3 linked regions of the Pseudoxanthobacter soli DSM 19599 genome follow. The protein of the gene in region 2 interacts with the protein of the main gene of each other region in a pairwise test. Links are inferred from orthologs where the notes say so. Each region holds a gene or a part of one and is shown on either strand. Other genes may lie near its edges.

Region 1 (8,350 bases), on a different replicon or contig from region 2:
AGATAGAGGGTCTGCTCGACCATTGTCACAACACCTGCATTGTACGCCGGGCGTCCGCCCGATTAGCCAGCCAGACCGATCGGGTCGGCGAGCGCTTTGAATGCGCGCCCCCCGGTTCGGCGCTGTACCCAAGCCTGTTTTAGCCGGAGCCCGTTACGGAAGCGTCGACGCGATCGAGAAAAATGTGCCGATCGATGCTTTGCCGGGCGTTCCGTGGGCCACGGCCGCCTGCGACAAAGCCGCACGGGCGCGCCGCCGCGGCCCGGCCGGTCGATTGCGACGCGACATCTGGCATCCGGCGAGCGCCTCGCTTAACGTGCGCGCAAATTTCGGGGCGCCGTCAGGCGCCGTCGATGCCGATTCGGGAGATGCACGCGCGTGACGAAGGACGACAGGCTGCTGAAGGCGGCGCGGACCGCGATCAACCACATCGCGGGCGAGCTGCGGGCCGACCTGGTGGTGACGCTGTGGAATGGCGAGACCATTCCGCTCGGGCCGAATGCCAGGGGCGATCTCGGCTTCGTGATCCGCACGCCGGTGGCGATCACCCGCCTGCTGCGCGGCCGGCGCCTCACCACGCTGGTGGAGCTGATGGCGGCGGGCGACATCGACATCGTCGGCGGCACGCTGCTCGACGTTGCCGCGCGCCGGGGTGAGATCGGCTCGAAGGGGCTCGTCAAGCGCCTCAACAAGTGGCTGCTGCTGCGCTCGCTGCTGCCGTTCCTGTTCGCCTCCACCAAGGAGGCGTCGGCGCCTGCCGCCGGCCATGCCTATCAGGGCGATCAGGCCGCCCGCGACGAGCAGGGGCGCGACAACAAGGCCCTCGTGCAGTTCCACTACGACCTGTCGAACGCGTTCTACGGCCTCTTCCTCGATCCGGAGATGCAATATTCCTGCGCCTATTTCCCGCGCTGGGATGCCGGCATCGAGGAAGCGCAGATCGCCAAGCTCGACATGATCTGCCGCAAGCTGCGGCTGAAGCCGGGCGAAAAGTTCCTCGATATCGGCTGCGGCTGGGGCGGGCTCGTCTGCCACGCCGCGCGCAACTACGGCGTCGATGCCCACGGCGTGACGCTGTCCCAGGCGCAATATGATTTCGTGCAGGAAAAGATCGCGCGCCTCGGCCTGCAGGGCAAGGTGCACGTCGAGCTGAAGGACTATCGCGCCGTCGAGGGCACGTTCGACAAGATCGCGTCCATCGGCATGTTCGAGCATGTCGGGCTAGACAACCAGACCGCCTATTTCACCAAGATGCGCGAGCTGCTGCGTCCGCGCGGCCTGCTGCTCAACCACGCTATCACCCGGCCCGCCAAGAAGACCGAAGAGGCCTTCCGCAAGAAGCGGCCGGAATACGCCGCCATCGTGAACTACATCTTCCCCGGCAGCGAGCTCGACCATATCGGCCACTCCGTGTCCGCCATCGAACGGCACGGCTTCGAGATCCACGACGTGGAAGGCTGGCGGGAGCATTATGCCCGCACCACCAAGCTCTGGTGCGAACGGCTCTATGCCAATCGCGACAGGGCGATCGCGGAGGTGGGCGAGGCGAAGACGCGGCTGTGGCTGCTCTATCTCGCCGGCGTCTCGCTCGGGTTCGAGCGCGGCACCATCGGCATCTTCCAGACGCTGGGCTCGCGCCGCGCCAAGGGCCTGTCCGGCCTGCCGCCGACCCGCGCCGATCTCTACCGGTAACAACGGCTCAAAAACAACGACGGCCCGCGCACCGGCGGGCCGTTCACAAAACTCGTTGGGACGAGCACGGGCTCAGCCGCCCGCCGGATCGACGTCCTTGCGCTCGTCGTCGGAAGAGACGTCCGGGAGCATTCCCGAGCCGGGCGTCGACATCGGATTGGTCAGGTGTGGCTTGGCGTGAGGTCCCGCCGGATGCGCCTGTTCCGTCGGCGTCTCCGGCGTCGTTCCGGTGTCGCGCGGGCCGGCTGTGCCGGGTTCATGGAAAACCATCGTCGGGCCTCCTGCATCGGGCATGGCGGCATGCCTGCCCACCCTATCAACGCGCGCCCGAAATCCCGGTTCCGGCCCGCTCCGCGCCCTCGCGGCTGCCATCGCAGACCGCCGCATCTGCCGTAAGCGGCACCGCGCCAGCCGGAGATCTCCCGCGCGCTTCACCTCCATCAAGCCTCATCGCGCCGTCGGCGCCTTGATGCGCCGCAAGGGCCGCGGGCCATGGCGGCCCCGTCCGGGGAGGCGGGGCAGGAGGGCAGGGCAGGAGGACAGCGCAGAAGGAAAGGGCAGGACGACCGGGCGGATATCCCTGTTGTCCAGATCTGTTCGATCTGAACGGGCCGCACTCTAGCGGCGCTGCGCCGGTGCGAACGAGACCGGGACGACGTTGATCTCCGCCACGCCCGTACCTCCTCCCACGCCCGTGCCGCTCGTGGCCTTGTCCGCGCGCTCGCCAGCCTTGCCGTCCGTCGCCGGCCGGTGGGTGGCGACGATGTCGACGGTCGCCGCGATCGGCCGGTATTCCGGCACGGCGCGGCAGAGCAGGCCGATGGCGGCCGCCACGTCGGTGTTCTCGACCGCGGCGCGCAGGCCCGCGAGCAGGTCGGCGAGTTCCGCCGCGTCGACGCCGTTCTCGCGGCTGCGCATGATCTTCGGATGCTGGGTCGGCATCGGATTGTCGCCGATCAGCAGTTCCTCATAGAGCTTCTCGCCCGGCCTGAGGCCGGTATAGACGATGTCGACATCGCCGTCGGGCGTCGCCGCGTCGCGCACCTTGAGGCCGTGCAGCTCGATCATCCGCCGGGCGAGATCGTCGATGCGCACCGGCTCGCCCATGTCGAGCAGGAAAACCTCGCCGCCGCTCGCCATCGCGCCCGCCTGCACCACGAGCTGGGCGGCTTCCGGGATCGTCATGAAGAAGCGGGTGACGTCGGGATGCGTCACCGTCACCGGGCCACCGCGCTTGATCTGCCGCTCGAACAGCGGCACCACCGAGCCGGACGAGCCGAGCACGTTGCCGAACCGCACCATGGAGAACACGGTGCCGGTGGAGCGGGTCTGCGCGTCCTGGCAGACGAGTTCCGCCCACCGCTTGGTCGCGCCCATCACGTTGGTCGGGCGCACCGCCTTGTCGGTCGAGACCAGCGTGAACCGCTCGACGCCATGGCGCATTGCCTCCCGTACCACGGCGTCGGTGCCGAGCACGTTGTTGGCAAGGCCGCCGAGCACGTTCTGCTCCACCAGGGGCACGTGCTTGTAGGCGGCGGCGTGATAGACGGTCTCGATGCCGAACGCCTCGATCACCTCGCCGACGCGCTTGCCGTCGCAGACATTGCCGAGCACGGGATAGATTGCCGGCACCGCCATGTCGTCCCGCTCGGCGACCGCGAGCGCGATGTCGCGCAGTTCCTCGTCGATGGAATAGAGCGCGAATTCGCTGATCTCGTAGAGCACGATCAGGCGCGGCCCGAGCGCGACGATCTGGCGGCAGAGCTGCGAGCCGATCGAGCCGCCCGCGCCCGTCACCATCACCGCCTTGCCGCGGATCGAGGGCGACAGCAGGTCGATGTGGGGATCGACACTCGCCCGCTCCAGCAGATCCTCGGGCGTCACCGGCCGAAGCGCGTCGATCCGCGCCATGCCGGTCAGAAGCTCCGGCGTGGATGGCACCGTCTGCACCATCACGTCGAGGTCGGACAGCCGCTTCACCAGCGCCTGCCGGCGCCGAAGCGGGATCGAGGGCATGGCGAGCAGCAGCCGCTTGACGCCGTGGCGGTCGATCAGCGCCTGCAGTTCGCCCGGCGGATAGACCCGCCGCCCGCTGATGTGCGTGCCCTGCAGCGTATGGTCGTCGTCGACGAACGCCACCACTTCGTATTCGCGGCCGGCATCGAGCGCCATGTGGAGTTGCAGTCCGGCCCGTCCGGCGCCGTAGACGATCACCGGCTCCAGGTCGTGCAGCCGGCGGGTCAGCCAGAAGAAATAGGACTGCCCGGCGAGCCGGCTGCCCCACGTCATCAGGAAATAGAGAATGCCGAAGATCACCGGCACCGAACGCGGCACCATCAGGTGCGGCGCGAGATAGGCGAGCACATAGAGCCCGATCACGAGCCCAACCACGCCGCGCGCGATGATGAAGGCGGCGGTGCGGTCGGAGGAGCGCACCAGAATGCGGTAGACGCCGCTCCACCAGAACAGCGCCACCGCCACGAACGGGGCGACGGCGAACACCGGCAGGCCCGGCGTCAGGATCCACCATTCCCAGAAATCGGCGAGGCGAAGTCCATAGGCGCACCACAGCGCGATCGGCGCCAGCAGCGCGTCGATCGCCGCGAACGAGAGCCGGCGCGTCAGGCGCGGCACCTCGTAGAGCCGGCGGTGGAGGCGGTCCCACAACGTCTTCATCACGACCGTGCGTTCCGGGCGGCCGCGGCCGGCGCAGCATGGTGCCTGCCGCACGCAGCGCGGGCGGGGCAGGGCGGCGCTGTCGGCGCGGGCGGCATCGGGCTTTGCGTCACTTCCATCGTCCCGGTTCGGCGCAGGCGGTTCCGGGCGCGATCGCGGCCGGCGCGGCGCTCGATCCGTGGCCGCCTGATCTCGAAACTATCATATCGGCGCGCATATTAGCGCCCCTTCTTCACGCAGGCGAACGCCGCGGCATCCCCGGTGGGCCGTCCGGCATCTCCTCGCGCGGCCAGCCGACGGCGAGCGCCAGCGGCAACCAGAGATAAAGATAGACCGAATTGATGAACGAAACCGGATTGGCGAGATCGGTCGCCATGAACACCGTCGCGAACACGATCACCCACAGCGACATCATCCGCAGTGGCGTGGCTGGCCGCGTCAGGCAGGCATGGAGGGCGTTCAGGATCAGCGCGATGTAGGCGAGCGCGCAGGGAATGCCGTAATAGAACGCCATCGACAGATAGCCGTTGTGGGGATGCTGGCCGAACGGATGCTTCACCAGCGTTCCCGGTCCGGCCCCGAACAGCGGGTGCGCCGCGATCTCGGTGCCGACGACCCGCCAGATGCTCAGCCGGTGCGACGTGCGGCAGAGGTCCGTCGCGCTTGCCGTCAGCGTGTTCTCCTCCTGCAGCCGGTCGCTGCAGCCGGTCTGGTCGAGATAGGGTTCGGCGACGACGAGGCCGATGGGAATCGCGATGGCGCCGGCGATCATCACTGCTGCCACGGCGATGCGCAGCCGCCCGACCGGCAGCCGCCACAGCACCAGCGCGATGAGCGTGCTCAGCAGGAACGCCATCCACGGGCCACGGCTATAGGTCAGGAACAGCCCGGCGAGGTTGAGGGCGAGCGCGGCAAGCGCCAGCAGGCGCAAGCCACCGCGGCCGGCGAAGACGGCGACCGCCGCCGCGGCCGAGCCGAATGCCAGGATGGCGGCGGAGGGAACCGGGTTGTCGCCCGTCCCGTAGAGCCGCAGCCGCGGAAACAACACCCACAGATCGTGCTCGATGAAGATGCGGCCGACGATGGCCTCCAGCGCGCCGAGCGCGACCAGCACGCCCGCGACCAGCGGCAGCGCCCGCGCCAGCCCCGCGTCCCGCCGCGTCGCCGCGATCACCGTCACCGCGAACAGGAACACCGGCACGATGTTCCATGTCGCCGACCACGTGCGCCCGGAGGCGAACTGGCCTCGCCCGACGACGCCGACCGCCATCCAGACCGCCATGAAGGCGAAGATCAGGGCCATCCGCCGCAGCGTGGCGTCGCGGAAGATGGCGGTCCTCAGTCCGGAATCGGTTGAGAGCGCCCAGGCACCGGCCAGTGTCCACGCCAGATAGGTCGCGAGCCAGAAGGGATGCAGCGGCACCGCCGCGACGCCGAAGATCGTCGCGTAGACGATGATCGTGAACGGGTCGCGGGGGCGGTGCGCGACAGCGCCGGCAGGGTGTGGCATCGCGGTGGCTTTCGTGGGAAACAGAGGCCGCATGGTCCGGGCGGGCCGCTCACATCGCACGTCCCTCGTTGCCGGCGGGCGGCCGGGCCGGCTGCGGGCGGAACCCCGCCCGGGACATATCGGGTGAAAACGGCTTTGTCTCGCGCATCCGCAGCGTTAATCACCAAAACGTGGCGCGATCCGGGACGGCGGCAACGGGACCGGGGACAAACTTGCTAGGGCTGGGACAAACTTGAAACGGGCTTTCGATCTCCTCGCCTCGGCGGCCGGCTTCGTGGTGCTTCTTCCGGTGCTGGCGGTGTGCCTCGTGCTGATCCGCCTCGATTCGCCGGGCAATCCGCTGTTCGTGCAGACGCGGGTCGGGCGCGGCGAGAAGCCGTTCCGCTGCTACAAGCTCAGAACGATGAAGATCGACACCCCGAACGTGGCGTCCCACCATGTCGGTACGGCCGCCATCACCGGCCTCGGCCATTTCCTGCGCCGCACCAAGCTCGACGAACTGCCGCAGCTCTGGAACGTCATCACCGGGGAGATGAGCCTCGTCGGCCCGCGCCCGTGCCTGCCGAGCCAGAAGGAGCTGATCGAGGCGCGCCGCCGTCGCGGCGTCTACCGGCTCCGGCCTGGAATCACCGGCCTCGCGCAGATCCGCGACATCGACATGTCCGTGCCCGAGCGCCTCGCGGTGGTCGACGCGGAATATCTCGAAACCCGCAGCTTCCTCGGCGATCTCGCGATCATCCTTGCGACGGCGCGGGGCGGCGGGCAGGGCGACGCCGCGCGTGGGCGCCGCAAGCCGCCTGAAGGGCGCTGATCGCGAAGCCGCCTGAAGAGCGCTGATCGCGCCGCGACGCCGCTCCGGCAACGGGGCCGGGGAGCCGCGCGGAAACACACGCGCCCGCCGGCCGGGATCGCTGATCCGGCAGGCAGGCGCCGTTGAAGTGCTGCGAAGTCGGGCGGCCTCAGGCCGCGTCGTGCACCGCCACGCCGCGGTCCTTCATCAGGTCCTGCAGTTCGCCGGCCTGGAACATCTCGCGCACGATATCGCAACCGCCGACGAACTCGCCCTTCACGTAGAGCTGGGGAATGGTCGGCCAGTTGGAATAGTCCTTGATGCCCTGACGCAGCTCGGCCGATTCCAGCACGTTGATGCCCTTGTAGGGCACGCCGAGATAATCGAGGATCTGCACCACCTGGCCGGAGAAGCCGCACTGCGGGAAGGTGGGGGTGCCCTTCATGAACAGCACCACGTCGGTGCCCTTCACTTCCGAATCGATGAAGTCGTTGATCGCGGTCATGTCGTCTTTCCTGTCCGAAGGCATCCGGCGCGTACCGGCTCATCAGGCTCCCGGGCGTCCCACGATCCGACGGATGCGGCCGGTCGGTTCGCGGTCCCCGGTTATCGGAAGCTCCAGCCCGTTCCGCCCTCCGGCGTTCGCCCGGGTGAAACAACGCTTGAGCCACAATCGCCGCGAAACGGCCCGGTGTCGAGCAGGACCGTCCGCAGGCGTCGTTCGTTCAGACACATTCCTCTGAACGGCGGTCGTCCCTCTGAACGGCGGTCGCGTCTGCCGCATCGCTGCGGGCCGCGGCCGCGCCGTGTCGTGGTCTGTTGGTGTCGTCCATTGCAGATACGGGCGTCGAGAGGCGCCCGCACCCAAGCCGGCATGACAAGCGACGGCCGTCACAAGCTTAAGTGATCGCGCGGTGGGCGCTGTTCAAGCCTCAGGCGCGGATGTTTGCAGCGCAAGCGCGTGAAGCTGGCCGCCCATGGAGCCCTTCAGCGCCTCATACACCATCTGGTGCTGCTGCACGCGGCTCTTGCCGCGGAACGCCGCCGACACCACGACCGCGGCATAGTGATCGCCGTCGCCGGCAAGATCGCGGATCTCGATCTGCGCGTCCGGCAGGGCCGCTCGGATCAGCGCCTCGATTTCGCGGGCATCCATCGCCATCGGTCTTCAATCCTCTCCGGCTGCGCCTTGCGGCGCGGCCGTTCAGCCTGCCATCGATCGTTCGCCGCTCAGCCCGCCATGTAGCGCGGGAACCAATCTTCGTGCCGTGCGGTGAGTTTTGCAACGGACAGAGACGCCGCGCCCGAGATCGTGAGCGTGTCGCCGCCGGTGCGGCCGAGCACCGCGACGGGCACGCCGGCCTTCGCCGCCGAGGCCTCGATGCCGGCGAGATCCGCCTCGCGCACCGCCAGCACGTAGCGCGCCTGATCCTCGGCGAACAGCGCGACATGCGCCGGTCCGGGCACCGAAACCGTGGCGCCGCGCTTGCCGGCCATCGCCATTTCGGCGAGCGCGATGGCGAGGCCGCCGTCGGAAATGTCGTGGCTCGCGGTCACCTTGCCGGCAAGGATCAGGCTGCGGACGAAGTCGCCGTTGCGCTTCTCGATGGCGAGATCGACCGGCGGCGGCGCGCCGTCCGTCCGCCCGACGATATCGCGCAGATAGATCGACTGGCCGAGAT
Region 2 (10,027 bases):
CTGTTCACGGACGTCATGTCCTCGGTCGGCGTGGTGGTGGGCGTCCTGCTTGCCGAAGCGACCGGCATTCCGCAGCTCGACCCCGCTCTCGCGGTGCTGGTCGCGCTCAACATCCTCTGGGCGGGCTGGAAGGTGATGCGGGAATCGATCGGCGGGCTCATGGACGAAGCCGCGCCGCCGGAGATGGTGAACCAGATCCGCACGCTGATCTCGACCCACGCGGAAGGCGCACTGGAAGCGCATGACGTGCGCTCCCGTCACGCGGGAAGCGTCACCTTCATCGACTTCCACCTCGTCGTGCCCGGCAGCATGACGGTGTCGGAATCCCACGCGATCTGCGACCGCATCGAGGATGCCCTCGAAGAGGCGATCCATGGCGCCCGCATCAGCATCCACGTCGAGCCCGAGGAGAAGGCGAAGCACACCGGCGGCGTGCCCGTGGTCTGAGACGGGAACGTCGGGCCGGGGCGGCCTTGCCAAGCGGCGGCCGTCAAAAGCGGCGGATGTCAGTGGTCCGCCGGCTGCGCGGCCAGATGCTTCTCGATGTCCCACACGGGCAGCTTGGTCAGGTCCTTGGCGATCTCGGCGACCACGGCCTCGCCAAGTGCCGACGTGCCCTGCCGAAGCACGGCGAGGGTCCGCGGCGCAGCCACCAGAACGACTTCCTTGCACTGGCCGTCGCGGTGCATCTCGTGCAGCGCCGCCATGATGTCGGCGGCGAAGGCCGCTTCGGCCCGGTCGTGCCAGTCGGCGCCCTCGACAGCGCTTCTCGCCGCGCCCACCGCCACGCGGCCCGGGCGATCTGTGCCCTGATCGTGGGTCGGCGGATTGTGCCCCGCCTCCAGAAGGCGCTCGACGCGCAGGTTCGGGAATTTCGCGTCGCCGGCATTGCGCAGGAACAGCGCCTTTTCGCCGTCGGCGACCACCACCAGGCAATTCGCGTTCAATGCAACGGTTCTGGTCATGTCGACCTCCCTTTTGCATTCAACTGAATACCCGCGATGGTCGTTGCACCTTGATCCGGATCACTTTCTCCGGGCGTGCCGGGGCGGCCCTTTTCAGCGCAATTTCCGATCGGAGGGCCTCGTCCGGTCGACAGGACATCGCTCCGGCGTCAGAGCTTTGAGCCTGTGCCGTCCAGATCGGTCCGGTCTGAACGGGATTTGCTCTACCCGCCGAACCGCATGCCGGGAATCGCGAGCGGATTGTCGGTGAGCGCCGCGGCGTCGGGCCGGTCCGGGGCGATGGCGCCGGTGAAGGCATCGAACAGGCCGCGGACGAACCCTTCCGGCAAGTCGCAGGTGATGAACACGATCCGCGTGCGGTGATCGTCGTCCGGCCAGGCGGGCAGCGATGCGGGCGGATGCATCACGTGCTGCACGGCATGGATCACCACCGGCCGGTCCGGCGTCTCCGCGACGTTCACGATGCCCTTCATCCTGAGCATTTTGGGGCCGTGGGCCGATCGCATCAGGTCGAGGAACATGTCGAGCACGGCCATCGGGACGGGCCGGTCCGTCGTCAGCGCGAACGAGCGGATGCGCTCGTCGTGACGCGAGACGTCGTGCGCATGATCGTGGTCATGATGACCGTGCCCATGATCATGCCCATGATCATGCCCGTGATGATGGTCGTGGCCGTGATCGTGATGGTGCCCGTGCTGCTGCGCGGTGGGGCCGTAGCGCTCGGCGGCCAGCCAGCGCGCGACATCCGGGCTTTTGGTGGCAGGATCGTAGAGCCCGCAATCGAGCAGGGTCGCCACCGTTGCCTCGCCTTTGTCGGCAAGCAGCACCCGCGCACCGGGATTGAGGGCCGCGAGCCGGGCGCGAAGCCCGCTCATGTCGAGGCCGCGTTCGCTGGCGAGCGCGGTCTTCGTCAGCACGATGCGGTCGGCCACCGCGACTTGCTTCACCGCTTCCATGTGATCGTCGAGCGTTCCGGCGCCGTTGACGGCATCGACGACGGTGATGACGCCGTCGATGCTGTAGCGCACGGAGAGATAGGGGTGCAGCAGCACCGCGTGCAGCACCGGCGCGGGATCGGCGAGCCCGGTTGTCTCGATCACCACCCGGTCGAGCCGCTCGATCCGGCCGTTGTCGAGGTCGCGCAGCAGCGTTTCGAGGGTGGAAACCAGCTCTCCGCGCACGGTGCAGCAGAGGCAGCCGTTGGAGAGTTCCACGATGCCGTCGGTGGCACGCGCGACCAGCATGTGGTCGATGCCGACCTCGCCGAACTCGTTGATGATGATCGCCGCGTGGCTGAGGGCGGGATCGGCGATCAGGCTGTTCAGCAGCGTCGTCTTGCCGGCGCCGAGGAAGCCCGTCAGCACGGTGACGGGAACGGGTGGACGGCGGCGCCCGGCATGGGGGGCGTCCGCAGGAGCGGAATTCGGGTCGATGTCGGTCACGGATTGGCCTGCGGGTTCATCATGGCCGGCGGCAGCAGGTTGAGCGGCACCGAGACGCCGGGTTCTGCCGCGGAGGGGATCGAGCCGGTCGCCGGGCGGATGCGCGCCGAGGGTGCCTGCCCGGGCTTCATCTCGGCCGCGTCCGCGCCGCCGATCAGGCTGTCGATGCTGGCGGCGTCGCTCGTCTGCATGTTGCTTGCGGTCGGGGCATTCCGGGCGGCTAGCTTGGCGGCCCGGGCCTGGGCGGCCTGTTCCTGCGCCGCCTGGCGCTGGGCTTCCTTCGCCGCCTTGGCTGCGGCGGCACGCGCGGCCTTGCTGTCCGGCGGTGGAGCCGCGGCGGCCGGCGCGTCGTCGCTCTCTTCGTCACCCCCGGCGATCGCCTGGTCCGGCTGGGAGCCGGGTGCGAGGCCGAGATAGACCGGCACCAGCGGGCGCATGTAGCGCGAGGTCGCCTCGAGATAGCTCTTCGGCGGTGCCGGCTCCGCGCCGCCGCCATCGGCGGGCGCGAACGCCAGCAGGGTTCCGCCCGACGGGTTGGTCAGCGAGACCAGATCCTGCTGCTCGTTGCCGCGGGGGCGCTTGCCGCCGCAGACCTCGGCGCGACGGTTCGCCGGCTGCTGGTGGCCGGGCGGGTTCGGGAACGCCGCCAGCGTGGGCGATTTCGGGCGCCGTCCGAACGCCTCGGTCAGGATGCGCGCCGCGAACTCGTCGCGTTCCTTGGTGTTGTATGCGCCGAGAACCACCGCAACCAGCGTGCGGCCGCCGCGGGTCGCTGTCGCCACCACGTTGAAGCCGGCATTGCAGATGAAGCCGGTCTTCATGCCGTCGCCGCCCTGGAAGCGCTCGACGAAGCGGTTGTGGGTGCGGATCACGGTGCCGCCGAGCTGCAGGCCGGTGATGCTGAACAGCGGCCTGTACTCGGGAAATTCCCGCAGGATGGTGACGGCGAGGATCGCCATGTCGCGGGCATTGGTGACCTGATCGTCGTCCGGCAGCCCGTTCGGGTTGCTGAAATGGGTGCGGGTCATGCCGAGGCGCCGCGCCTCGCGGTTCATCTCGTTGACGAAGGCCTGCTCCGAGCCGCCGCCGACCGCCTGCCCGATGGCGACCGCGATGTCGTTGGCCGACTTCACCAGCATCATCTTCATGGCGTTGTCGATCGTCAGCACCGTGCCGATCTTGAACCCCATCTTGCTCGGCGACTGGCGGGACGCTTCCGGTGTGATCACCACCGGGGAATTCGGGCTGATCCGTCCGGCCCGGATGGCGCGGAAGGTGACATAGGCGGTCATCAGCTTGGTGATGGAGGCCGGATACCAAGGCTGGAACGGATTGCCGTCGGAAACGACCACACCATTGCCGGCATCGACGACGATATAGGAGCCGATATCGGCCCGCGCAGCGGAGGCGTCGGCGAGCGCCAGCACCGCGGTGAGCACCGCCACGATAGCGCCGCCGGCCCGCGGGCGCAGCATGGACACGGCCGCGACGAGGCAGGCGAGGATCCGGAATCCGGGAACGGAGAACGTCGGGGCGCGAAGGTCGGTCAAAAGGCTCCCCCTCCGGTTCGGACGCCAGGCTTCGCCGGACCCATCCCGGCGATACGCATCCGGTTCGCGCGGCGCCGACAGTGCGCCGCGAGCGCCGCCAGAAGCGGCAGCCAGTGTGACGGTGGAGCGGATGTGATAACCCATCGCGGCCGGGTTGGCAAAAGGCCGGGCGAATTCGCCGCAGCATGGAGGAACGCATGAACGTCAGGCAGACCATCGCGGCGAAACTCGCCGCTGCCTTCGAGCCCGCCGAACTCGATGTGATCGACGAATCCCATCTCCATGCCGGTCACGCCGGGCATCGGCCGGGCGGCGAAACCCATTTCCGGGTGCGCATCGTCGCCGAGGCCTTCGCCGGCCGCTCGCGGCTCGAACGTCACCGCCTCGTCAACGCGCTTCTCGCCGACGAACTCGCCGGGCCGGTCCATGCGCTCGCCATCGTCGCCGACGCGCCGGCGAAGGGATCGGAAGGCTGAGAGCGGGAAAGCGGCGCGCGCCGCTGCGGGGTGCCGGCCCGGCCGCGCCGTCGGGGAATTGACATCCCGCCGCGCGTGGGCTCCAACGGCGCCATGGCATCACCACCCCTGCTCTTTCTCAAGGACATCCGTCTCACCTTCGGCGGCACGCCCGTGCTCGAGGGTGCCGAGCTCGTCGTCGGCGAAGGCGACCGCATCTCGCTGGTCGGCCGCAACGGCTCGGGCAAGTCGACGCTTCTGAAGATCGCCGCGGGACTGGTGGAGGCGGACGGTGGCGACCGCTTCGTCCAGCCGGGATCCACGGTGCGCTACCTGCCGCAGGAGCCCTCCTTTGCCGGCTTCGCGACGACGCTCGCCTATGTGGAGGCCGGCCTCGGACCCGGCGACGACCCTTATCGCGCCCGCCGGCTCCTCGAGGATCTCGGGCTGACCGGCGAGGAAAACCCGTCGACGCTGTCGGGCGGCGAGGCGCGGCGCACGGCGCTCGCCCGGGTGCTCGCGCCGGAACCGGACATCCTCCTGCTCGACGAGCCGACCAACCATCTCGACCTGCCCGCGATCGAATGGCTGGAATCCGAGCTCGCCGGAATGCGCTCGGCCATCGTGCTGATCTCCCACGACCGGCGCTTCCTGGAAAAGCTGTCGCGCGCCACCGTCTGGCTCGACCGCGGCGTCACGCGGCGGATGGAGCGCGGCTTTTCCCATTTCGAGGCGTGGCGCGACGAGGTGTTCGCGGAGGAAGAACGCGACCGCCACAAGCTCGACCGCAAGATCGCGATGGAAGAGGACTGGGTGCGCTACGGCGTCACCGCCCGGCGCAAGCGCAACCAGCGCCGCATGGGCCTGCTGCGCGAGATGCGCGAGCAGCGCCGCACCGCCCGCCGGGCGACAGGCGACGTCAAGCTCGCGGCGAGCGAGGCGGAGGTGTCCGGCAAGCTCGTCATCGAGGCGGTGCATGTCGCCAAGGCCTTCGGCGGCCCGCCGGTGGTGCGCGACTTTTCCGCCCGCATCCAGCGCGGCGACCGCATCGGCATCGTCGGCCCGAACGGTGCCGGCAAGACCACGCTGATCAACATGCTCACCGGTGCGCTCGCGCCCGATTCCGGGACGGTGCGCCTCGGCGCCAACCTGCAGATGGTGACGCTCGACCAGCGGCGCGAGAGCCTCGATCCGACCGTGACGCTGAAGGACGCGCTCACCGACGGCCGCAGCGACACCATCATGGTCGGCAACGAGCCGCGCCACGTCGTCAGCTACATGAAGGACTTCCTGTTCTCGCCCGAGCAGGCGCGCACGCCCATCGGCGTCCTGTCCGGCGGCGAGCGTGGTCGCCTGATGCTGGCACGCGCGCTGGCGCGTCCGGCGAACCTTCTCGTGCTCGACGAGCCCACCAACGATCTCGACCTGGAGACGCTGGATCTCCTGGAGGAACTGCTCGCCGACCACGCGGGCACCGTGCTGCTCATCAGCCACGACCGCGACTTCATCGACCGTGTCGTGACCTCGGTGATCGCCTACGAGGGCGAAGGCAACTGGGTGGAATATGCCGGCGGCTATTCCGACATGGTGGCCCAGCGCGGCCATGGCGTCGGCGCCAAGTCGCGGGCGGATGGGGCGCGGGCGGACGCCGCGCCGGCGGCGAGGGCAGCAAAGCAGGACAGCGCGAAGACCGACACTCCGAAGGCGGAACCGAAACGCAAGCTGTCCTTCAAGGACAAGCACGCCCTCGAAACCCTGCCGAAAACGATGGCGAAGCTCGAAACCGACATCGCCACGTTCGAGAAGAAGCTCGCTGAACCCGGCCTGTTCGCCCGCGACCGGTCGGGGTTCGAGACCGCCGCCGCCAAGCTCAGGGCCGCGCAGGAAGCCCTCGCCGAGGCTGAGGAGGAATGGCTGCGGCTCGAACTTCTGAAGGAAGAGATCGGCGGCTGAGGCCTGAAGCGCCTTCCGGCCGGACGGGAAACACACGGGCGCAAGGAAACCGGTCGCACGTCCGCCGGGCGGGCCTTCCCGGGCGTCAGTTGGCGTCTTCCGGCAGCAGCGGCAGCGGATGGATCTCGACCCCCTCCTCCTGCAGCGCCTTCACGTCCGAAGGGCTCGCCTCGCCATAGATGCCGCGCGCGTCCGTCTCGCCGTAGTGGATCTTGCGCGCCTCTTCGGCGAAGCGGTCGCCGACATAATCGGCGGTCTGTTCGACCTGCCGGCGTACGGCCCGCATCATCTCCACGAGCGCCGCCGCGCGGGGATCGGCCATCGCCACGGCGGCGGTGGGAGCGGCGGCACCAAGGGACGGCTCCGGCGCATCGGCGACATCGGCCGGCCGGCGCTCGGTGCGGGTTGCGATGGCAGGGGCCATCAGCCCGCGGCGCACGTCGGTGGAGCCGCAGGCCGGGCAGGACACCAGCCCACGGGCGGCCTGGCCTTCGAAATCCTCGGAAGAGCGGAACCAGCCGTCGAACGTGTGCTCTGCGGAGCAGACGAGGGAGTAGTGGATCAAGATGCCGTCCTCAGCGCGTCTTCCGGCGCCCGAGGTTCGCGGAAGGCGCGGTCGTTCTTCAGCGCGGGAATGCGGCCACGGGCGGCCTCAACCTCGGCCGGGTCGATCTCCGCAATCACGATGCCGGGCTCGGTGCCGGCTTCGGCAAGCACCCGGCCCCACGGATCGATGATCAGGGAGTGGCCGTAGGTCTCGCGGCCATCCTCGTGGGTGCCGCCCTGGGCGGCCGCGACGAGATAGGAGCCGGTCTCGATCGCGCGGGCGCGGGTCAGCACGTGCCAGTGCGCTTCGCCCGTCTGCCGCGTGAACGCCGCCGGCGTGGTGATCAGCCCGGCGCCGGCCTTCGCCTCGGCGCGGAACAGGTGCGCGAAGCGCATGTCGTAGCAGATCGCCATGCCCATCCGCATGTCCGGCAGGTCCGCCACCACGGCTTCCGTGCCCGGCCGGTAGGTCGCCGATTCCCGCCAGCTCTCGCCGTTGGCGAGATCGACGTCGAACATGTGGATCTTGTCGTAGCGCGCGCGGATGGCGCCGTCAGGGCCGATCAGGAAGCCGCGGTTGGCAACGCCGCCGTCGGGAAGGCGGATCGCGAGCGAGCCGATGTGCAGGTGGATGCCGAGTTCCCGGGCGAGCGCGCGGAAGCGGGCGAGGGAGGGATCGCCCGCCTCGTCCGCGATCTTGGCCTGCAGGGCCTCGCGGCTGCGCTCCAGCAGGTTCGTCATCTCGGGCGTCTGAATGTAGAGCGCGCCGTTGCCGGCCGCCTCACGGATCAGCGTCTCGGCCGCGGCGATGTTGGCCGCGACATCGCGACCGGACCGCATCTGCACGCATGCCGCCTTGAAAATCGCCATCGGTCGGTTCCGTCCGGATGTGTTGAGGGGGCCGCCGTCAGGCCGCGGTCAGCAGCGCATCGAGCTTGCCGGCGCGGTCCAGCGCATGCAGGTCGTCGCAGCCGCCGACAGGCTTGCCGTCGATCAGGATCTGCGGGAACGTCACGCCGCCGGAGCGCGCCGTCATTTCCGCCTTCAGGGCCGGATCGCCCGTCGCGTCGATCTCGTGGAAGGCCACGCCCTTTGAGGTGAGCAGCCGCTTCGCCGCGGAGCAATAGCCGCAGCCCTGACGGGTGTAGATGACGACATCAGCCATGATGTTTCCGCTCCATCGAAACGGGCCGGACCGGGGGAAGGCGTTTGCCCTTCGGGACCCGCGCCACCTTCGTCCAACCTGATTCCCTTCGCAATCCCGTCATATGGGGTTTGCCTCCCCCTTCACAACCCGGGCGAACACGAGGATGTCGACATGGCGCGCGCCGGCCCGCCGGAGCGCGCGGGTCGCCGCCTCCACCGTCGCGCCGGAGGTCAGCACGTCGTCGACGAGCACCACCCGCCGGCCCGACACGCGCGCCTTGGCCGCAGCCGGCACCGCGAACGCGCCGCGCACGTTGAGCGCGCGGGCGCCAAGGTCGAGCCCGACCTGACGGGCCGTGGCGCGGATGCGGGCGAGCGCGAACGGATCGGACGCGATCCCCGACAGCCGGGACACGTGGTCGGCCAGCACGGCGGCCTGGTTGAAGCGGCGGCGCCACAGCCGGCTGCGATGCAGCGGAACCGGCACGATCAGGTCGGCCTCGCTCAGGATTTCACGTCCCGCGCGGGCCATCAGCCGCCCCATCAGCCGCGCAGCCTCCTGCCGGTCGCGATATTTCAGCCCGTGGACGAGCGGCCGGGACGCGTCGTCGAACAGCACCGCGGCTCGCGCCCTGTCGTAGCCCGGCGGGTCTGCGATCGCCTCGGCCGACAGCACGCCGGGACCGAGATCGAACGCGAACGGAATCCCCAGAACCTCGCAGAACGGGCGTTCGATGAACTGCATCGCCGACCAGCAACGGACGCACAGGCTGTCCGGGTCCGCGACGCGCCGGCGGCAGGCCAGGCAGCACGGCGGCAGGGCCAGATCGATGACGGCACGGCCGGCGGCGGAAACACCGCGGGCGCAGCCGCGCATCAGGGCACGCGGCGACCAAGGCCGGACGGCCGAACCATCGCCGGTCTCCAGTCCGTCGTCGGCAACGAGCGTCGCCGTTGATATAGCGGGCAGCCAGGGCGTCTCCATCCGCGCGCCTCCGCGAAAACGGCATCAGCTTCGGGCCTCTGCGCCCACCATGCAACGGCCGCTGGACGAAAAGTGCTGTCATGCATCCGGAGGCATGCGGCCGCGTCCGTGGCGCCCCATATGAGACTCCGATCCGAAGGCGCCGCTTGTGGCTTACCGGCCCCCGGCGCTATCACGGGCTCGTTCGCCGCCGACCGGGCGGCTGTGGAGGGCGTTTTGGCCGACACACCGATCATCTTCGACCGCGCCCTGATCGCGCGTCGCCGCAAGGCCGCGCACGCGCGCGGTGGCGTGCCGGATTTCCTCGTCGCCTCGGCGGTCTCCGATCTCGATCTCCGGCTGGCGGCGGTCAACCGCCGGTTCGAGACGGTGCTCGACCTCGGCTCGGGCGGGCTTGCGGCGGAGGCGCTGCGGGCGTCCGGCAAGGCCGGCCGGATCGTCGTCGCGGACGTGCTCGCCGCCGGTCCCGGCGCCGACGTGGTGGTGGACGACGAAGCCCTGCCGTTCGAGGCGGGAAGCTTCGACCTCGTGGTCTCGACGCTCTCGCTTCAGGCGACCAACGACCTGCCGGGCGCGCTCGTGCAGATCCGGCGGATGCTGAAGCCGGACGGCCTGTTTCTCGGCGCCATGCTCGGCGGGGATACGCTCTTCGAGCTGCGCGCCAGTCTGATCGAGGCGGAAAGCGCAGTGGCCGGCGGCGCCAGCCCGCGCGTGGCGCCGTTCGCAGACCTGCGCACCCTCGCCGGGCTGCTGCAGCGCGCCGGCCTTGCCCTGCCGGTGGCCGACGTCGATCCTCTGACGGTGCGCTACGATCACCTGTTCGCACTGATGGCGGACCTGAAGGCGTCTGGCGCCACCAACGCGCTCGTCCATCGCTCCCGCAGGCCGCTCCCCCGCGGTGTCCTCGCCCGGGCGGCCGAAATCTATGCCGAGCGGTTCGCGGATGCGGACGGCCGCATCCGCGCGACGGTCGAGATCGTGTCGC
Region 3 (10,302 bases), on a different replicon or contig from region 2:
GTGGAGCTCGGCTTCAACACCATCCGGCTGCCGTTCTCCAGCGAGATGCTGCACTCCACGGCCACACCGAACGGCATCGACTTTTCCAAGAATCCGGACCTCCAGGGCCTGAGTGCCCTCCAGATCATGGACAAGATCGTCGACTATGCCGGCGAGATCGGGATCAAGATCATCCTCGACCATCACCGCAGCGACTCCGGCGCCGGCACGTCGGGCAACGGCCTCTGGTATGACAGCCAGCATTCCGAGGCGTCGTGGATTTCCGACTGGCAGATGCTGGCCGAGCGCTATGCCGACGATCCGACCGTGATCGGCGCGGATCTCCACAACGAGCCGTACAACGGCACCTGGGGAGACGGCGGCGTCAACGACTGGGCCCGCGCAGCGACGGAAGCCGGCAACGCCATCGGCGACGTCAACCCGAACTGGCTGATCTTCGTCGAGGGCATCGGCACCTACCAGGGCGAGAACTACTGGTGGGGCGGCAATCTGATGGGCGTTCGCGACCACCCCATCGAGCTCGATGTCAACAACAAGCTGGTCTATTCCGCCCACGACTATCCGAACTCGGTCTATGCCCAGCCGTGGTTCCAGGGCAGCGATTTCGCCGAGGATCTGCCGGCGAAGTTCGACGAGATGTGGGGCTACATCTACCGGGAGGGCATCGCGCCGGTCTATGTGGGCGAGTTCGGCACCAACCTGACGGATCCGAAGGACGCGCCGTGGCTCGATGCCATCACGGCCTACATGTCCGGCGACTTCAACAATGACGGCGTGAAGGACATCCCGGCCGGCGACCAGGGCATCTCGTGGACCTTCTGGTCCTGGAACCCGAATTCGGGCGATACCGGCGGCATCCTCAACAGCGACTGGACCACGGTCAACAATCAGAAACTCGCCTATCTCGACCCGATCATGTTCGACTTCGACACCGATGTGGTCGGCGGCGACGATGGCGGCGAGGCGGCGCCGGCGCTCTATGCGGTGTTCACCGTGTCGCTGTCGGAGGCCTCGGCCGAAGCCGTCTCGGTCGATTTCCACACCGTTCCCGGCACCGCCGATGCATCGGACTTCCATGCCATCGCCGGCACGGTGACGTTCGATCCCGGCGAGACCACCAAGACCATCGCCGTCCAGATCACGCCCGATACGGTCGGGGAGACGGACGAGATGTTCTCCGTGGTGCTCGACAACGCCGCCGGTGCCACCATCGCCCGCGGCACGGGACAGGCCACCATCGCGGACGACGACGGTGGCGTGACGCCTCCGACCGGCGGGGACGGCGGCAGCGGCGGGAGCGACAATCCCGGGCTCGGCGACGATGCGCTCGCGATGTCGTTCGATCTGGTCGATTCCTGGAACAGCGGCTTCAACGGCTCCGTCACCGTCGAGAACAACGGTACGGCGGCCGTCCACGGCTGGCAGATCGAGATCGAAATGCCGTACGAGATCACCAACATCTGGAACGCCGAGATCGTGTCGCACGACGACGACACCTACGTGATCCGCAATGCCGCCTGGAACGGCGACATCGCGGCCGACGGCGAAATCAGCTTCGGCTTCACCGGCACCGGGGCCGGAAACCCGCAGGAGATCGACTTCTTCTCGTGAATCGGCGCGGCGGGCCGGAACACGACCCGCCGTCTTCCTCTTCGAATTCGCAACAGCGGCCGCCTCGGAGCGCTTTCCGACCGGATGAAGACATCCAGTCGACAAGGACAGGCTCCAGACCGGCCGAACAGAAGGATCGCGGTCGGCTCCCCCCAAGAGCCCCGGTCGCGATCCCGGCGGAACCGTCCCAAGACGGCCCCATGACGGACGGTTCCGCCCCAACACCCGTTCGCGGCGCGGCCCTATCGGCCGCGCAGGGCGCGCTCGATCTCGTCGAACACGAGATCCGTTGTGACGGCAAACAGACCGACCAGGATGGCACCCTGGATGACATAAGCGGGGTTCGAACCCGAAAGGCCCTCGATGATCGGCGAGCCCAGCGTGAGGGCGCCGACGGTGGAGCCGATGGTCGCGGTGCCGATATTGATGATGACCGAGGTGCGGATGCCGGAGATCAGCACCGGTGCAGCGAGCGGCAGCTCGACCTTGAGGAGCCGCCCGAGCGGCGAGAAGCCCATGCCGTCCGCCGCGTCCCGCGCGGATGCGGGAACGCCCTGGAGGCCCGCGATCGTGGCGCCCACCACCGGCAGGATGCCATAGGCGACGAGCGCGACGACGGTCGGTGCGCCGCCATAGCCCATGAGCGGCACAGCAAGCGCCAGCACCGCGGTCGGCGGGAAGGTCTGGCCGACGGCGGTCAGAGTATCGAGCGGCCCGGCGAAATCGCGGCCGGCGGGCCGCGTCACGAAGATCCCGACCGAGGCGCCGGCCACAACGACGATCAGGCTCGCAAGCCCGACCAGTCCGGCATGGGACAGGGTGAGTTCAAGGAAGCTCGCGCGACTGTAGACCGGTCGCGCGAGTTCCGGAAACAGGGCATGGAACCACGGCGCGGCAAGCGGCATGGCGAACACGGCCACGACGAAGGCGAGCGCGAACCAGGCGGCGGGCCGGCCGGCGAGGCGCCGCAGAGCCGCCGCGGGCGAAGCATGGGCGACGGACGCCGCCGTATTCATGGCCGCACCACAGCGGCGAACTCCAGGATGCCATGACGCCCAGCGGCGCCATCGACCACCGGCAGCCGCGTCGTGCCGCTCGCCACCATGCGCGCCACCGCCTGATCGAGGCTCGCGGCGGCGTCGATCGGCTCCACCGCCGATGCGGTCTCGCGCGCGAACGCCTCTGCGGCAGCGGCGTCGAATGCGGCCCGCTCGCCGACCGTGCCGACCTGCAGCAGCCGCAGTCCCAGGCGCGGCCCGCCGACGAAGGCCGAGACGAACGCATTGGCCGGCCGGGTCAGGATGTCGCGCGGGCTGCCGTGCTGGATGACGCGGCCCTTGTCGAGGATCGCGATCATCGAGGCGAGGCGGATCGCCTCGTCGATATCGTGAGTGACGATCACGATAGTCTTGCCGGTGCGGTGCTGGATGTCGGCAAGCGCCGCCTGAAGGCCGTCGCGGGTCACGGGATCGAGCGCGCCGAACGGCTCGTCCATCAGGAGCACGTCGGGATCGGCGGCGAGCGCGCGGGCGACTCCGACGCGCTGCTGCTGACCGCCGGAGAGTTCGTGAGGCCGGCGGTCGCGATAGAGCGCCGGATCGAGGCCGACGAGATCGAGCAGCTCATCGACGCGCTCGTCGATGCGCGCCTTCGGCCAGTTCAGGAGATGGGGAACGGTGGCGACGTTGCGGGCAATGGTCCAGTGCGGAAAGAGACCAATGGACTGGATCACATAGCCGATGCGCCGGCGCAGCGTGACGAGCGGCACCGTCGCCACGTCGACGCCGCCGATGCGCACCGTGCCGCCGTCTGGCTCGATCATGCGGTTGATCAGCCGGAGCGTGGTCGACTTGCCCGAGCCGGAAACGCCGACGAGCGCGCATACCGCGCCGTCCGGCACGGTCAGCGACACCCCGTCGATCACCTTGGTGTCGCCGAAACGCTTGACGAGACGATCGAGCACGATCATGGCCGACCTCCGCTTGCCGTGAGGCCGCCGACGGTGCGCAGGGCGAGATCGGCGACGAGCGCGAGCCCGATCGAGGAGAGCGCCCCGAGCAGAATGAGGTCGGTCGCGGTCTGTCCGAGCCCAAGGAAGATGAAGGCGCCTAGCCCCCCGGCACCGATCAGCGCGGCGACCACTGTGAGGCCGATGAGCTGGATGACGACGAGCCGCAATGCCGTCAGCAGAACCGGCAGCGCCAGCGGCACGGCGACCTGCCACAGAATCTGCCGCTCCGTCATGCCCATGCCGCGGGCGGCCTCGACCGCGGCGACAGGTACGGACTCGAGCCCGACGAACACGCCGCGGGCGACGGGCAATAGACCGTAGAGCGACAGCGCGATGATGGCGGGCGCGGCGCCGATGCCGCCAATGCCGAGTGCCTTCAACAGCGGGAAGGCGGCGGCGAGCGCGGTGAGCGGCCCGATGAGCAGGCCGAACAGCGCGATGGACGGAATGGTCTGCACGAGGTTGAGGCCGCCGAACACGGCGGATGCCGCGCGACGCCGGGAGAATGCGAAGGCGCCGAGCGCCGCCCCGGCCGGCAAGGTGACGACGAGGGCACCGAGCACCAGCGCGACGTGAGTGCCGACTTCGGCAAAGAACATGGCGCGGCGGGTGAAGAACTCGCGGACGAGGGACAGCTGGTCGAAGATCCCGAACGAGGCCAGCACGGCGACAACGGCCAGGACGGCGGCGGCGATGAGGAACTGCACGAGGGGATTGGGCGCCGCGCGGCCGACGGCATCGGTCAGCGCGAAAGCCGCGCCGGCAAGAACGACCCAGAACGAGAGACCGAACGAGGTGCGCGCCATGGTGCCGCTCGCCTCCGTCACGAGGGCGGCGGCGTGTCCGGCGGCGGCGAGCACGCCGACGAGGAGCGCGGCGGCGAGAGCCGCCACCATGCCATCGACGGCTGCCGTGCGGCGGCCGAAGGCGAGGCCGCCGAGCGCGACCGCAAGAGTCGCGAGCATCAGGCTCCATTGCGGCTCGACGGCCAGCCAGAGCGAAACCGGCTTGCCGCTGAGGATGCGGTTCGGCGCGACCGTGACGAACCCGCCCGCGATCACCGCGAGGGCCATGCCCGCGACGATGAGCACCAGCAGGGGATTGGCACGCGGCGGCTCGTCCGATCGGCTGGCGGCGGGCGCGGCGGCGAGCGCGCCCTCCCCAGCCAGGCTCATTTCAGGAAGCCCTTTTCGGTCAGGTAGTCCTTCGCGACGGTGCGGGCATCCTGACCCTCGATCTGCACCTTGGCGTTCAGGCCCTGCAGCGTCTCGAGAGTGAGCGTCGCGAAGGCCGGATCGAGGATGGTGGCGATCTCGGGGGACTTGTCGAGCACCGCCTTGCGCACCACGGGCGCCGGCTCGTACACCGCCTGCACGCCCTTCGGATCCTGGAGAACCTTGAGATCGAGCGCGGCGATACCGCCATCGGTGCCGTAGACCATCGCCGTGTTGACGCCGGAGGTGCCCTCGGCCGCCGCCTTGATGGTGGCCGCCGTGTCGCCGCCCGACAGCACGAGCAACTGGTCGGAGCCGAGCTTGAAGCCGTAGGCCGCCTGGAACGCCGGCAGCGCGGCCGGGCTCTCCACGAACTCGGCCGAACCCGCGAGCTTCACCTTGCCGCCGTCGTTGACCCACTTGGCGAAGTCATCGAGCGTGACGAGGTGATTCTCCTTGGCGACGTCGCCGCGCACGGCGATTGCCCACGTATTGTTGGCCGGCGCGGGCTGGAGCCAGACCAGATTGTTGGCCGCATCGAGCTCCTTGGCCTTCTGGTAGGCGGTATCGGCCTTCTTCCACGCCTGATCGGCATCCTGGTTGAAGAAGAAGCCGGCATTTCCGGTATATTCAGGATAGATATCGATCTCACCTGCGATCAGGGCGGTGCGGACGATCTTGGTCGGGCCGAGGGAGATTTTTTCGGTGACGTCGAAGCCGTTCTTCTCAAGGAGAAGCGCGATGATGTTGCCGAGGATCGCCCCCTCGGTGTCGATCTTGGAACCGACCGTGATCGGCGTGCCGGCGGCAGCAGCAGGGGTGGCGCCGCCCGTCATGGTCGTTGCGAGGGCCAGTCCGAGACCCAGCCCGAGTGTCAGGCTGGAAACGATGCGTCGAAAACCTGCCGGCATATTCGTCCTCCCGTGGAGCCATGCGCGGCTGCAACCGCGTGTGGGGCTAGACATAACATGAATTGTCTATAGATAAAGTGGACTTAGTTTTCCTGGATCGCCTTCATTCCGGTTTTCCATACCATGGCACGCATCCGATCCGTTTCCGACCGCTTTTCCGCCGTCGAATGGCCGACGGTGGGGCTCGCCGCCCTCATCTATGGCGGCTGGCTGGCCCTGACGTGGTTCTGGGCCGAGGTGCCGCTTCCGGTGCTCTGCCTTGCGGGAGGATGGCTGGTCGCCTGGCAGGGTTCCCTGCAGCATGAGGTGATGCACGGCCATCCGACCCGCAGCCGGCGGGTAAACGACGCTCTCGGCTGGCCGCCGCTGTCGCTGTGGCTGCCCTATGCGGTCTATCGCGTCACGCACCTGCGCCATCATCGCGACGAGTTCCTGACGGACCCGATCGAGGATCCGGAATCGGCATATCTCGCCGGTGCCCGCTGGGACCGGCTCGGCAGGCCCTGGCAATGGCTGCTGCGGTTCAACATGACGCTGCTCGGGCGCCTGATCATCGGGCCGCTGATCATGATCGGGGGATTCCTGGTTTCGGAGGCCCGGACGTGCCTCGCCGGGAATCGAAAGGCTCAACGCATCTGGGTGCGTCATGGTTTCGGCGTGGCGCTGGTTCTGGTGTGGGCCGTGGCCGTCTGCGGCATGCCGGCCTGGATCTATCTCCTCGCTTTCGTCTATTCGGGCGCGGCACTGACCCGGCTGCGCTCGTTCGCGGAGCACCGCTTCGCCGAACGGCACGAGGAACGCACGGCGATCGTGGAGAACGGCGGGCTGCTCGGCCTGCTCTATCTCAACAACAACCTGCACGTGCTGCACCACCTGAAGCCGCTGGTGCCGTGGTACCGGTTGCCGGCGCTCTATCGCGCCGAGCGTGAGGAGCTGATCGCCTACAATGGCGGCCTCGTCTATCGCGGCTACGGCGACATCATCCGCCGCTTCCTGGTGCGCGGCCACGACGATCCGCGCCATCCGCGCGTGATGTAGCGCGGGGCGGCCGCGGCAGACGGAGAGGTTTCCAGCCTGCGAAAGGCGACGGCTTCAGGCCAGCCGCGGATAGCCGGCCGCCGCCGCCGCGCGTTCCAGTTCCAGCACGCGGTCATAGGCCTCGTCCGGCAGGACGAGGAAGCCGGCGAGGCCCAACGCCTCGCGGGCCGCGGCCAGCTCGGGCGCGCGGGCGGCCTCATCGAGCGCGGCACGCAATGCGGCCACGAGCGCGTCCGGCGCACCCATCCGGGTGACCAACGGCAGGTTCGGGCTGTCGGCGGTGCGGGTGAGCACGCGGACGCCGGCGACATCGTCCGGCGTGTGGCGGGCGACGAGGTCGAACGTCACGCCATCGATGGCGGCCACGTCCGCCATGCCGTCGGCAACGGCGGCGAGGCTCGCCACATGGGCGCCGGTTTCGAGCACGCCGCCGAAGAAGGCCTGCCCCCCGGCGAGCGGCGCGACGGCCGCACGCAGAAGGTTCATGCCGGTGTTGCTGTCGAAGCCGTTGACCGCGGCGACGCGGCCATACAGGGCGGCGAGATCCGCCGCCGGATCGTCGTGCCGCACCACGACGACGCTGCAATGGCGGCCGCCGGATGCGTAAGGCCCGCGATAGTCCGGCGTCGCCACGACGCGGAGCCGGCCGGCGAAACGCGTGCGCAGGGGATAGCCGCAGGTGTGACCGAGCACGAGGCCCGGGTCGGCGAGCGCGTCGTCGATGGCACGCGAGCGGTCGATCAGCTCCGGCACCCCTCGCCAACCCCTCGCGACGAGGCGGTCGCGGAGATAGGCCCACAGACGATCGTTCGCCTCCCGCAACATGGGCAGGTCGTACATGCCGAGGGTTACGGTATCGCCCACGATAGGCGGCGGAACAGCGTCCATCGGCACCTCTCCGGCTGCGGCGTAAATCGGGGGCACCCCCAGCGAGCTAGCCCGCCTTTCTCCCGGCTGCTTCGGACGAAAGCTGCAGAGCCGGAACGGCAAGAATGTCTCCAGCCGCCTCGACCCGTTCGAGTATGGCCAGGATGAGGGCCTGCTGGATTTTCAGGAACGCACCGTAGTCCGACATCAGCACATAGCCGCGGATTTCCACCTGGAGCGCGAGCGGCCCGATGGCCGTGAGAGTCACGCGTGGCATTCCCGGCGACTTTTCCAATGCATCCTCGCCGTCGACAAGGGCCTGAAGGTCGTGGAGCAACGTTCTTATGATGTCGGGCGAGACATCGCAGCGCAGGTTGAGGGTATGCAGGAACAGGCACTTGTTGCGCATCGACGAATTGGTGATGTGCATCTTGGCGAGGTCGCTGTTCGGCACCGTGATGAGGGAGCCGTCCGGCGCGCGGATGCGGCTCGAACGTGGTCCGATCGTTTCGACCGAGCCCGAGCCGCCGCCATAATGGATGAAATCGCCGACCCGGAAGGGACGGTCCGCGAAGATCGAAAGGCCGCCGAACAGGTTCTCGATGGTGGACTGCGAGGCGAGCGCGAGGGCGAAGCCGCCGACGCCGAGGCCGGCGACGAGACCGAGTGCCGGGATGCCGATGTCGTTCGCGCCGTAGATGAGGATGGTGCCGGACGACAGCACCGCCGCGAGCCGGGCCGCGAGGCGCAGCAGATGCGCGTCGTAGCTGTTGTCGGGGATGCTGGGCGACGCGATCACCGCCTCCACCACCAGGAAGCAGGCGATCCATGCCGCCCAGGCCGCCGCGGCATAGGAAACGACCGCGCTGAGGATGCTCTCGCCGGCGGCGAAGTCGCCGAAGAGGTTGATCTGGATGGCCACCATCCTCTGGTAGAGCGTGTAGAGGAACAGGAGCATCAGCGGCACCGCCAGATGCCAGGCCAGACGCCCGACATGGCCGGCGTCTTTTGCCATGCGGTGAGCGAAGCGCGTCCAGCCGATCATCAGGAACAGCACCAGCAGGATCGCGGCCACGATCACGATCTCTTTCCAGATCGGCGTGTCCAGGAAAGTCTGCTGGAGCGGCTTCGGAATCTGCCTGACCCACCGGTCGGGGATGAACGGGCCTGTGAAGTTGATCTGTTCCTGATGGAAGCTGTTGTAGAGGCCCGGCTGAACGCGGGGCCTGTGAATGATGATGGAATAATAGTCCGGGAGGTTCTCGATGCTCTCGGCGGTGAACAGGTATTCGCCCGCCCGCGGTCCCGTCTCGACGCGGGCGATGCGGATTTCCGTGCCCGGAATGTCCCATTTCGGCGGCAGTTTGCCCCAGTCGCGCCCGCTCGCACCGGGAATGTCCGCCGGATTGAACGGGGGAAGCCGGGCAAGGATATCGAGCAGGTAGCCGAAGGCGGCGTTGCCGACCTTCAGCCGCGTGGCCGGCGGCAGGGTGCTCAGATCCATCAGGCGCCGCACGCGGTCGATGCTGTGGCGCAGCGCGAGCGCCTTCGCGACCGTCTTGCCGGCGATGTAATCCATGTACTGCGCCTCGATCCGCTTCGCCGCGTCGACGAAGGACTGGTAGGTGGCGCTGGGGCTGGACGTATCCATCGGATCGAGCGGGTTGTCGGTCTGCGCGGCGGCAGGCTGCGCGGCGATCACCAGCAACAGGAAGAGCAGGCGGACAATCTTCAGCATTCGAAGGCCCTTCAGGTGTCCACCTCGGCGTGGACATGCGCTCAAGCTGGGCAGATCCTGTATCCCGACAAAGGCGCTGCGGAAATCGTTTTTTCAAACAACCGGATAGAACCCTCCTTCCACAGGGCAGCAATCGTGGGTGGCAGCGATCGCCTGGTGGACGTCCGTTTCCCTGCCGACAGGTGATCGTCCAGCCCACCGGCTGGACCACAAGGCGATCCCTCTTGACTCTCCCTCGCGAAAATAAGAACAAAAAGAGAACATGTGCACGGCGATTTCGGAGGTCGATGTGGATCGTGACGCCCCACCCTGCCCTTGAGGCGCTGCGCGCCCGCATCCGCCGGATCGAGAGCGGAGACCGTCCTGCCCGGGCCGTGCTTCCGTTCGGCGTGGTGGAGGTGGACCGCCGCCTTCCGGACGGCGGGCTGCCGCTGGGCGCGCTGCACGAAGTGACCGGCGGTGACGGCGGTGCCATCGATGGGGCTGCGGCGGCGCTGTTCGCCGCGGGGCTGGCGGCCCGCACCCGCGGCAAGGTGCTGTGGTGCCTCACCCGCCCCGACCTGTTCGCCCCCGCCCTCGCCCAGGCCGGCCTCGCGCCTGACCGGGTGATCTACGTGGAGGCGGACGACGACCGCACCGTTCTCGCCTGCGCGGAGGAAGGGCTGCGCCATGGCGGCCTCGGGGCGGTGGTGGCGGAGGTGTCTCGCCTTTCCATGACGGCCTCGCGCCGGCTGCAGCTTTCGGCCGAGACCTCCGGCAGCCTCGGGATCGCGCTGCGCCGCTGGCGCCGCCGGGCGGAGGCGGCCGAATTCGGTCTGCCCACCGCGGCGGCGACGCGCTGGCGCATCTCCGTGCGGCCGTCGGCGGCGCTGCCTGTACCGGGCGTCGGCCGCCATCGCTGGCGGGTGGAAC

The links.
Region 1: the proteins of BUF17_RS09855 (region 2) and grxD interact in binary tests that used the Escherichia coli proteins (3 or more experiments, as listed by UniProt). The link is inferred for Pseudoxanthobacter soli DSM 19599 from one-to-one orthologs.
Region 3: the proteins of BUF17_RS09855 (region 2) and BUF17_RS19605 interact in binary tests that used the Escherichia coli proteins (3 or more experiments, as listed by UniProt). The link is inferred for Pseudoxanthobacter soli DSM 19599 from one-to-one orthologs.

Annotation. Positions count from the first base shown.
Region 1 is NZ_FRXO01000001.1:1,378-9,727, forward strand. Bases 5,506-8,350 are described here. They hold grxD (Grx4 family monothiol glutaredoxin), read right to left. Parts: upstream 7,174-8,350; coding sequence 6,838-7,173; downstream 5,506-6,837. Other genes in these bases: BUF17_RS00035 (O-antigen ligase family protein), read right to left, coding at 5,506-5,878; BUF17_RS00040 (sugar transferase), read left to right, coding at 6,111-6,689; BUF17_RS00050 (BolA family protein), read right to left, coding at 7,594-7,830; purL (phosphoribosylformylglycinamidine synthase subunit PurL), read right to left, coding at 7,899-8,350. Outside these bases: BUF17_RS00015 (hypothetical protein), read right to left, coding at 1-23; BUF17_RS00020 (SAM-dependent methyltransferase), read left to right, coding at 379-1,692; BUF17_RS00025 (hypothetical protein), read right to left, coding at 1,765-1,962; BUF17_RS00030 (polysaccharide biosynthesis protein), read right to left, coding at 2,311-4,368; more of BUF17_RS00035, read right to left, coding at 4,601-5,505. UniProt on the Escherichia coli protein: Monothiol glutaredoxin involved in the biogenesis of iron-sulfur clusters.
Region 2 is NZ_FRXO01000003.1:512,002-522,028, forward strand. What follows is about bases 3,070-5,793. They hold BUF17_RS09855 (BolA family protein), read left to right. Parts: upstream 3,070-4,154; coding sequence 4,155-4,433; downstream 4,434-5,793. Other genes in these bases: BUF17_RS09850 (D-alanyl-D-alanine carboxypeptidase family protein), read right to left, coding at 3,070-3,957; BUF17_RS09860 (ABC-F family ATP-binding cassette domain-containing protein), read left to right, coding at 4,527-5,793. Outside these bases: BUF17_RS09835 (cation diffusion facilitator family transporter), read left to right, coding at 1-447; BUF17_RS09840 (baeRF12 domain-containing protein), read right to left, coding at 507-965; BUF17_RS09845 (CobW family GTP-binding protein), read right to left, coding at 1,169-2,398; more of BUF17_RS09850, read right to left, coding at 2,404-3,069; more of BUF17_RS09860, read left to right, coding at 5,794-6,365; BUF17_RS09865 (DUF1178 family protein), read right to left, coding at 6,451-6,930; BUF17_RS09870 (carbon-nitrogen hydrolase family protein), read right to left, coding at 6,927-7,781; grxC (glutaredoxin 3), read right to left, coding at 7,819-8,076; BUF17_RS09880 (ComF family protein), read right to left, coding at 8,176-9,042; BUF17_RS09885 (methyltransferase domain-containing protein), read left to right, coding at 9,259-10,027. UniProt on the Escherichia coli protein: Transcriptional regulator that plays an important role in general stress response. Has many effects on cell morphology, cell growth and cell division. Acts by regulating the transcription of many genes, including dacA (PBP-5), dacC (PBP-6), ampC and mreB.
Region 3 is NZ_FRXO01000012.1:33,008-43,309, reverse strand. What follows is about bases 2,688-5,686. They hold BUF17_RS19605 (ABC transporter permease), read right to left. Parts: upstream 4,798-5,686; coding sequence 3,577-4,797; downstream 2,688-3,576. Other genes in these bases: osmF (glycine betaine ABC transporter substrate-binding protein OsmF), read right to left, coding at 4,794-5,686; BUF17_RS19610 (ABC transporter ATP-binding protein), read right to left, coding at 2,688-3,580. In the rest of the region: BUF17_RS19620 (Calx-beta domain-containing protein), read left to right, coding at 1-1,611; BUF17_RS19615 (ABC transporter permease), read right to left, coding at 1,854-2,627; more of BUF17_RS19610, read right to left, coding at 2,624-2,687; more of osmF, read right to left, coding at 5,687-5,747; BUF17_RS19595 (fatty acid desaturase), read left to right, coding at 5,871-6,785; BUF17_RS19590 (phosphate/phosphite/phosphonate ABC transporter substrate-binding protein), read right to left, coding at 6,840-7,673; BUF17_RS19585 (mechanosensitive ion channel family protein), read right to left, coding at 7,720-9,390; BUF17_RS19580 (ImuA family protein), read left to right, coding at 9,687-10,302.